DNA from 2 places in the Shimia sp. NS0008-38b genome. Region 2 is predicted to be linked to the other one. Evidence: riboswitches for the same ligand, from Rfam matches in the RefSeq annotation. Region 2 holds a riboswitch; the other holds the start of a gene.
What was found. Region 2 has a riboswitch for cobalamin ahead of ABWV47_RS04030 (DUF1636 family protein). Riboswitches for the same ligand answer to the same signal wherever they lie in the genome.

Region 1 (4,680 bases), 470 kb from region 2:
TGGGCCATTTAGTTGCTCGCCGTGCCAGTTGCGCCCCAGAAACCTTCAGCCAGTTTCTTCACCGCTTTGATGTTGCGCGGGCCGGGGGTGGCTTCAACATATTCCAGAACCACAAAGCGGTCGTTTTTCACCGCATCCAGCTCTGCGAAAGCTGGGTTGTTCATCATGAATGCGCGCTTTTCTTGCGCAGTGACGTTGCCGTAGTTCACGATCACGATCACTTCGGGATTGCGTTCAACCACGGCTTCCCATGTGACCGTGCCCCAGCTTTTCTCAAAGTCATCCATGATGTTTGTACCGCCGGCGGCCTCGATCATCGCGGTTGGCATGGCGTAGAGGCCCGCTGTGAAGGGTGAGTCCTCGCCGCTGTCGTAGACAAACACACGCAGGGGCGCGTCTGCTGTTGCCAACGAGGTTGTGAAATCCGCCAGCTCGGCTTTGTAACCGTCGACAAGTTCCTGTGCTTTGGTTTCTACCTCAAAGATTTTGCCGAGGTTGAGCAGGTCGTTGTACATGTCGTCCATGCTGACTTTGGCCTTTTCGCCGATGTGAATGCAGCTTTCGGTCAGCTCATACACATCGATGCCAAATGGGGCGAGGGAGTCTGGAGTGACTTCGCCGCCAACTTTCATGCCGTAGTTCCAGCCAGCAAAGAAGAAGTCGGCATCCGCGCCAACAAGGACTTCTTTGGAAGGGTATTTGGCGGAGAGCTCGGGTAGGGCCTCAACACCGGAGCGCATGTCTTCGTCCAGAGTTTTCCAGCCGGAGATGCCGGTGTAGCCCACCATGTGGTCGGCCAGACCTAAGACCAGCATCATTTCGGTCAAGTTGACGTCGTTGGAAATCGCAGCTTTTGGCGGGCCGTCAAATGTGACGGTACGATCACAGCTTTGCACGGTGGTTTCTGCGGCCACAGACTGGGCTGCGAGAAGGAGCCCGAGGGCGATAGATGTATGTTTCATGAGGGGTCCTTAGCCGTTGGAAGGCAATTGAAAGGTGAGGTGCGGTTTTTGGCTGAAGCTGAGTTCCTCTTGCCGGGCGTGCACCTGAAATGTGTTTGAAACGAGCGCGCCTTTAAGCACCTCGCGTGGGTTGCCAAAACCTTGTTGGCTGCCGTTTTTGAGCACCAGCACCTTGTCGCAGACATCAGCCGTTAGGTTGAGATCGTGCAGGGATGTCACAATGGTCAGGTCCAAATCGCGGATCAGATGCAAGACCTCAAGCTGATGGCGGATATCGAGGTGATTGGTGGGCTCATCCAACACCAAGAGATGTGGCTCCTGCGCCAAGGCGCGTGCGACCATGACACGCTGACGTTCGCCGCCCGACAGCGTGGACAGGCTGCGATAGGACAGATGCTCAAGGTTCAGTTTCTCAAGCGCCGCTGAGATGATTTCACCATCCCTGCGACCGGGCGTTGAGAGCCCCAAGCGATGCGGGACACGGCCAAGCGCCACAATTTCGCGAACGGACAGCGCAAAGTCAGAGGGTTGTTCTTGCAGCACCGCCGCCACTTGGCGGGCCAAGGCACGCGGTGCCATCTGGCGCAGAGACTCTCCGCGCACCAAAATGTCACCGCTCAAAGGCCGATTGTAGCCGTAGATCATCCGCAATAAGGTTGTCTTGCCCGCGCCATTGGGACCAACAATGCCCATGACTTCGCCTTCGTTGAGCGCAAAGCTGGTGGGTTCCAAAAGAAGCGGATCGCGTTTGCGCGGGGCCCAGGTGACGTTTTTCACCTCTAAAGCGGGTGCATTCATGACACGCGCTCCAGACTGTCTTCGATTGCCACGATGCTGGCCGGAATGCGGGCAAGGGTGCTTTTGCGCAGGCCCGTCGGTCGGTCGATTGAGCTGCACCAACCGTCATGTAAAACAGCGTATTGTTTGGCGAAGTCCACAAGGTCTTCGATGTTGTCGTCCGCTGTGACATCGCCAAACAGATAAGAGGCTTTGCGTGTGGCATGGTAGGCCACCGTGCAGGGGCGGTCACATCCGGCCATGCAGGCGGTCCCGGAGATTTCAAAGTCCTCAGGGATGCTGTCGGCAGCGGCGGATATGGCAGCGCGCAGTTTTGCGATCAGCTCATAGCCGGGATTGCAGGTTTTGCCTTTGTGGCGGCAGGATGTGCAGACAGTGATGCGATGAGATGGGGTTGTACGGTTCATTTCGCCCTCCGCGAAAGCGCTGGGTGCGGACGAAACCAGAGATGTCAGTGGCATATGCCAAATAAGTCAATGTGGCCTCCTTCCGAGGCACCCCGCCCGGTTTGAGTTACAGTTGGCGATGGCAGGTCTCCTGACTTGCGGTGTCTTGCGCGCCCCACCTTCCCAGACCCATTTGGCCCAGTGGCGTTTTGGGGGTTGCACACCGCCTACAGTTGCGGGGGCAGTCACGGAATTGGCGTTATGTTATGCGCCGCACCGTATTCCCTTTGCTTGCATCGATTTTCATACAAGCACCATCATCTGTTTGTTTCGCGATAATGTGCTGCGTTGTCAATCCATGAAAGTGAGAGTGGGAATAATGGGGTGTCGTGCGCAGTACGCCTGCGTGTCTGCCTCACTTTGGCATCGCCTTCAAATACCTAACAAATAGATGGATATGATGGGCGATTGGGAAATCAGCGGCCAGCTATTTTGAGCGATTTGGAGAAGCGCAACGCACAGGCCGTCTTATAATTCTGCGCCGCTTTCTGCTTGCTGGGGTCTGTGCTTTAGTCGAGGCGCAAGCGGGCCATCGCATAGAGTAGGAGCAAAAAGCACAATGCCCCCGCCATCAGAAAGGGGGTGCGAAGAGCAATGTCGCGACCAAAGGGTGTTTGTAGTGCTGCAACTGCCGCACCTGCGGCGATGGCACCCAGCGGCATGCTGCCCCATCCAAAGAAGCGGTATATGCTGTTGACCCGTCCAAGCAGGTCAGTGGGAATGCGGCGCTGTCGCCAAGACACAGTGATCACGTTCCACAGCATGGCACAGGCCATCACACCAAACAGAGATAGGGCCATCACGATGCTGGAATTGGTCAAGCCGATGGTGCCGTAGCCAATGCTCCAACCTGTGATGGAGATATAGAGACAACGCTGTGTGCCAAACAGACGAATGAGACGTGGCGCGGTGAGGCTGCCAGTGATAGCGCCAAGCGCTGCTGTTGAAAGGATAAAGCCATACTGTGCGGCGGACAGGCCAAGCACATCCTGTGCAAACAGCACTTGCAGGGTCATTGTGCCCATGGCCAGAAAGTTGGCGCAGCCCAAGACAACGGCGAGGCGCAAAAGCAGCGCGTCGCTGCGCATGAATGTGATACCTTCTTTCAGTGCTTTGAAGAAGTTCTGGCTGGTTTTGGGGCGTGGTGCCAATGTGATGAGCCAGACCATCCCGGCAGCCATCACCAGTGCCGCAACGTCCAATCCAAATGGCAAGGCAATGCTTGAGGCGATTAAAAATCCGGCCAATGGCGGGCCAATGAATTGACCAGTTAGCTGCTCAACGCTCCACATTTGCCCATTTGCGGCCTCAAGGTCTGAAGCTGTCACGATATCTGGCAGAATGGTTTGGGCGGCGTTGTCGCGAACAACTTCGGCAGCGCCCAAAAGGAAGGCAAGTGCCACCAAAATCCAGACACTGCCGGTGTTGGGAGGGCTCAGCGCGAGGCAGAGGATCGCAGCCACCAATGCGGCGCGTAGAAGGTCAGCGCGGGCAATAAGTTTGCGGCGGTCGACCCGATCAGCAACCACCCCGGCAGGTAGAGAAAAAAACAACCAAGGCAGGCGTCCGGCGGCGGCAACTGCGGCAATGGCCAGTGGGTCACGTGTAAGCAAGGTGGCCAACCACGGCAGTGCGAGAGACACCAGCCCGTCGCCAAGGTTTGTCAATGCGCCTGACGCAAAGAGCAGACGGTAGTTGCGGTTACGAAGGAGCAGGGGGCTGGCCATAAAGCAATGGTTGCAAAATGGCCGAGCCTGCACAAGCGCGAATTGCACAATTCCTACTGGCTGAGCGCCTCAATACGGCGCATGTGTAGCATCAGAGCGAAGCTGATCACCGCAAAGACCCCAAGCGAGATCGCCATGGGCAACGGGGTGCCATCAAATGCCAACCCAACAGGCGCCGCCAGAACGCCGCCTAAAATGGTAGAGAAGGCGCCCATGATGGAGGCTCCGGTCCCTGCCATGTGTCCAAGCGGTTCCATCGCCAAAGCATTCAGATTGCCGATGGTCATACCAACAGAAAAGAAGATCGCGGTTTGCCAAATGACAAAGGCTGCGAAGTGAACGCTGTCGTTTGGAACGGCGTAGGCACCGATCATGCCGAGGGAAAATACAATTTGCGCACCAATTGCAAAGGTCACCAGAAACCGCATTCCAAAGACCATCACCAATTTGGCGTTCAGGAGGCTGGCGCTGCCTGATAGTAGTGCAATGCAGGCAAACCAAAGTGGAAATTGGTCTGCCTTACCGAAGGTTTGGTCGTAGATGGGCTGTACGGAACTGATCATGGCAAACAGACCCGCCAGAATCAGCGTTTGGACATACATAGATGTGCGCACAGCAGGAATGCCCCACATTTCGCGTGCACCCGACATGAGTTTTGCAAAGCTAAACGGCCGACGATCTTCTACACTCAGTGGCTCAGGCAGGCGAACGCCAACCCACAGAACCGACAAAAGCGAGAAAATCATA
Region 2 (4,680 bases):
CCATGCGGCCTTTGCGGTCCTCTTCTGGCGTCCATGGGCGATCAAATTGATGGCGCACACGCGCACCGACCGCCTGAACCAACAATCTCATGGGCTTGCCAGCGACCGCTGCATAGCCTTTGACACGCAAAATGTTCTGGTCCTTTGCCATTTTTTCAATCTTTGCAGCAAAGGCCGCAGGATCGGACTGTTCCGGAACATCGATGACAACACTTTCAAAATCGTCGTGTTCATGATCGTGGTGGCCATCGTGGTGGGAGGGACGTGCATCCATGTCGTCCTCTGCCGCAGCTTCCAGCCCAAGAATCACACGGGGGTCAACTTCGCCTTCGGCCACTTCAACTACAGGCAGCGGACGTGGGGCTTCGGCCAGTACGATTTCCTTGGCTTTGGCCACACCTTCAGGGCCTGCAAGGTCTGGTTTGGTCAACAAAACAATATCGGCGCAGCTGATTTGGTCCTCAAAGACTTCGGACAATGGGGTTTCGTGATCCAGACCTTCATCTGCTTCGCGCTGGGCATCTACAGCGGCTACGTTGGCGGCAAACCGTCCATCCGCCACAGCCTCGGCATCTGCCAAGGCGATCACACCGTCAACGGTAATTTTGGAACGGATGTCCGGCCAGTCGAAGGCTTTCAGAAGAGGTTTGGGCAGCGCCAGACCTGAGGTTTCAATGAGGATATGCTCAGGACGCGGGTCCAATGCCATCAGGGCTTCGATGGTCGGAATAAAATCATCCGCGACAGTGCAACAGATGCAGCCGTTGGCCAGTTCGAGAATGTTCTCTGCAGGGCAGTCCGGAATGGCGCAGGATTTGAGGATTTCACCGTCCACACCGACGTCGCCAAATTCGTTGACAATCACGGCGAGGCGTTTGCCCTGCGGGTTCTGTATCAGGTTGCGCACAAGCGTGGTTTTGCCAGAGCCCAGAAAGCCAGTAATGACAGTGACGGGCAGTTTTTCAAGTGAGCTCATTGGTCGGCCTCCAAAGGGGGAATGCGGGCGATGCAGTTTTTACGAAAGTGAGTTGAACGTTCGCGCCATGGCACAAGACCATCGGCGGTGGCTGCGTATTTGGTGACCCCATCGGCAACCAATTCAGCATCGTCTTCACCAGTGAAGTTGCCATAGACATAGGTCCACCGGTCAGCGCCACCACGAATTGTAATCGAGCAGCCTTGGTCACAGTTGGAGAAGCACTCCACGCCTTTGAGCGTCACGTTGTCTGGCAATTCAGCTGCATTGAGCGCCTCAAACAGTTGCGTTCCCGGCCTGGGGCCTTCGACATCAGTTGGCATGCCTGCACGGCAGGTTGTGCAGACAAGCAATTCGACAGGAGCATGTGCGTCCGTCATACAAATCAGTCCCTTTTCAGGGACGGGGCAAACACGGGACATCTGTGGACAGCCCGACACCGAAACACCCCGTCCGGTTCATGTCATTTTTGCTGGCAGGTCTCCCGGCTTGCGGATGTCAGGGGTCTCCCTGTCGGTCTACCTGCCTTCCCGGATGTATCCAGTGGCTGTGGCGGACCTCTCCGGTCACGGTCGCGGGGGCGGCTGCGCTTTGGGCCTTGACGTCAGGCCTGTTTCGCATTCCCTTTTCACCTGTTCAAAGAACAGGAACCAGCGACACCCGAATGGGCAATGATCGCCGCTGTGTCAAGCGCCAACGGAGAGGCAATATGCCCGAAAACATGGATCAGAACGAACGTCACGCTGCCAAGATGGCGAAAATCAAGGCCGCACGGGATCGTATGATGGCCAGCAAGACCGAAGAAAAAGGTCTGATCATTGTGCACACCGGTCCGGGCAAAGGCAAAAGCTCTTCTGGATTTGGAATGATCATGCGCTGTATTGCACACGACATGCCGGTGGCTGTTGTGCAGTTCATCAAAGGGGCGATGGCCACGGGGGAGCGCGCGTTTCTGGAAGAGCATTTCGCGGATGAGGTGAAATTTCATGTGTCTGGCGAGGGCTTTACATGGGAGACGCAGGACCGTGAGCGCGACATCGCCAAGGCCGAGGCCGGCTGGGAACTGGCGAAACAGCTGATCCGCGACCCGGACAACCGCTTTGTGATGCTTGATGAAATCAACATCGCACTGCGCAATGACTATTTAGATATCGACGATGTGGTGGACTTCTTGCTGAGTGAGAAACCGGAGATGACACATGTGTTGCTGACCGGGCGCAATGCCAAACCAGAGCTGATCGAGGCGGCGGATTTGGTGACAGAGATGACGTTGCTGAAACATCCCTTTCGCGATGGCATTAAGGCGCAGGCTGGGGTGGAATTTTGAGTACACAGCTGGATTCAGAAACGCGTTTGTCACTTGAAAGGGCTCTGGATCGTCTCGGAGCTGGTAAGCGCCGGTTACCAGATCCGATGCTGGCCCCTTGGCAAGAATTCCCTGACATGAAGAAAACCAGTATGGGGTGGAGAATGGGGTCTGGGGAAACCTATTTGCAATGGTTTTTCGAATGGTATGCGGGTCAAGACGATCAAAAACGACAAGCCTACAAGGCGGGCAATCCCCCTCCAGAAGAATGGTCAGGCTTCTTTGACACGCTTGATCTCCGGATTCTTAGGAAAACAGCATGATAAAACGTCTTCTCACCGAATTTGGCATGGGGTCGTCGCTGCGGCGGCAGGATTACACGGAAGCCGCTAGTCGCGCTGTGAAGGATGCTCTTTGGCATAATTCCATCAACCTCGCGGAGCTGTTTGGCAAAGACAAAGCCGAGATGTTCATCACCGTTGAAGTGGCCGTGCAGCAACCTGAAAAAGTTGACACGGATGTGATTGCAGCGATTTTCCCCTACGGCCAAGTCACTGTAACGCCTGTGAAAGGCGGGTTGGATGTACCGCGCGATGATGGCGGCAATCCTACTGTGATCGCCAATGTAGCGATTTCGGTGGCTTTGGATGTGGAGTGGGCGACATGAGTGATCAACGCTTTATCATCGAAATGGGTATGGGCAATGACCAATACGGTCAGGACTATACCAAGGCCGCCGTGCGGGCGATTGAGGATGCGATCCGGCATTCTGCGATCCCGATGTTTGCCGCGCTGGGCAAAGACCCCAAAGAGATGCGGGTGCAGGTGACTGTGGGCGTGCAGGAGCCGGAGAAGGTGGATTGTGCCGTGTTGGCGGAGAAGCTGCCACGCGGGCGGGCTGAGGTGAAAGCTGTGTTTGGCGGTATGAATGTCACCAATCCGGATGACGGAAATGTACTTGTGATCGCGTCGGCTGCGGTTGAAGCGTTTTTGCCAAAGCAGGTGTGATGTGACCAAAGCGCTTATGATTCAAGGCACTGGCTCCAATGTCGGCAAGTCGATGTTGGTTGCTGGGCTGTGTCGCGCGGCGGTGCGGCGGGGGCTGTCTGTGGCGCCGTTTAAGCCACAGAACATGTCCAACAACGCCGCTGTGACCAGCGATGGCGGAGAGATTGGCCGGGCGCAGGCGTTGCAGGCGATGGCCTGCCACAAAGCGTTAACGGTGGATATGAACCCGGTGCTCTTGAAACCTGAAACAGATGTTGGCTCGCAAGTTGTGGTTCAAGGCAAGCGGCTGACCACTGTGAAGGCAAGGGAGTATGCAAAGCTAAAACCCAAACTCATTGAAGCGGTGCTTGATAGCTTTAATAGACTGAAATCAAAGAGTGATTTGGTGATTGTTGAAGGGGCTGGAAGTCCAGCAGAGGTGAATTTGCGGCAAGGTGACATCGCCAATATGGGGTTTGCGCAGGCGGCCGGCGTGCCTGTGGTTTTGGCAGGAGACATCGACCGAGGTGGCGTCATCGCGCAGATTGTCGGAACGCAGGCCGTGATTTCGGAAGGCGATGCCGCTCTGGTCGCCGGGTTTCTGGTCAACAAATTTCGCGGTGACCCAAGTTTGTTTGATGACGGTTATGATCTGATCAAAGCAACGACCGGTTGGGCCGGTTTTGGCGTGTTGCCTTATTTCGGCGAGGCGTGGAAATTGCCTGCCGAAGACGCACTGGACATCAAGAACGCTGAGAAGGCCGATGGGCTGAAGGTGGTTTGTCTGGGGCTGTCGCGCATTGCAAATTTTGACGATCTTGATCCGCTTGCGCAGGAGCCGGGGGTCTCGTTGACCATGTTGCGCGCGGGCGAGCCGATTCCGGGGGACGCCAAGGTTGTGATCATTCCCGGCAGCAAATCCACACGCGGAGACTTGGCGTTTTTACGTGATCAGGGCTGGGACATCGACTTGGTCGCGCATGTGCGACGCGGCGGGCATGTGCTTGGGATTTGCGGCGGATATCAGATGCTTGGCGACGTGATATCCGACCCAGAAGGCATTGAGGGACCCGTTGGTGAGACCGAGGGGCTTGGAATGTTGCGTGTCGAGACGCTGATGACGCCAGACAAGCGATTGACGGAAACAGTGGCGGTGCATGTGGCGTCTGATCAGAGTTTTCGGGGCTATGAAATTCATATTGGACGCACCGATGGCGCGGACCGGGCGCGTCCGTTTGCCCGCGTGGGTGGGCGTGACGAGGGGGCGGTGTCAGCGGATGGTCGCGTGTCCGGCAGCTATCTGCACGGGATGTTTCGGGATGACGGGTTTCGGCGTGCGTGGCTGGCGGCGTTGGGCGCAACCGTTGGCAGTGAGGGCTATGACGCCACGGTTGAGGCCGTGCTGGACCGT

Region 1: it holds a riboswitch for cobalamin, as region 2 does, so the genes downstream of both, ABWV47_RS01725 (DUF1636 family protein) here and ABWV47_RS04030 (DUF1636 family protein) in region 2, are expected to answer to the same signal.

Annotation. Positions count from the first base shown of each region.
Region 1 is NZ_BAABWQ010000001.1:350,834-355,513, reverse strand. Features, by position in the region: gene ABWV47_RS01740 (FecCD family ABC transporter permease) at 1-8, opposite strand, end outside; gene ABWV47_RS01735 (ABC transporter substrate-binding protein) at 9-962, opposite strand; gene ABWV47_RS01730 (ABC transporter ATP-binding protein) at 972-1,760, opposite strand; gene ABWV47_RS01725 (DUF1636 family protein) at 1,757-2,167, opposite strand; cobalamin riboswitch at 2,271-2,480, opposite strand; gene ABWV47_RS01720 (MFS transporter) at 2,716-3,933, opposite strand; gene ABWV47_RS01715 (multidrug effflux MFS transporter) at 3,987-4,680, opposite strand, start outside.
Region 2 is NZ_BAABWQ010000001.1:819,231-823,910, reverse strand. Features, by position in the region: gene cobW (cobalamin biosynthesis protein CobW) at 1-976, opposite strand, end outside; gene ABWV47_RS04030 (DUF1636 family protein) at 973-1,356, opposite strand; cobalamin riboswitch at 1,434-1,646, opposite strand; gene cobO (cob(I)yrinic acid a,c-diamide adenosyltransferase) at 1,686-2,303, shown strand; gene ABWV47_RS04020 (Lin0512 family protein) at 2,602-2,949, shown strand; gene ABWV47_RS04015 (Lin0512 family protein) at 2,946-3,290, shown strand; gene ABWV47_RS04010 (cobyric acid synthase) at 3,307-4,680, shown strand, end outside.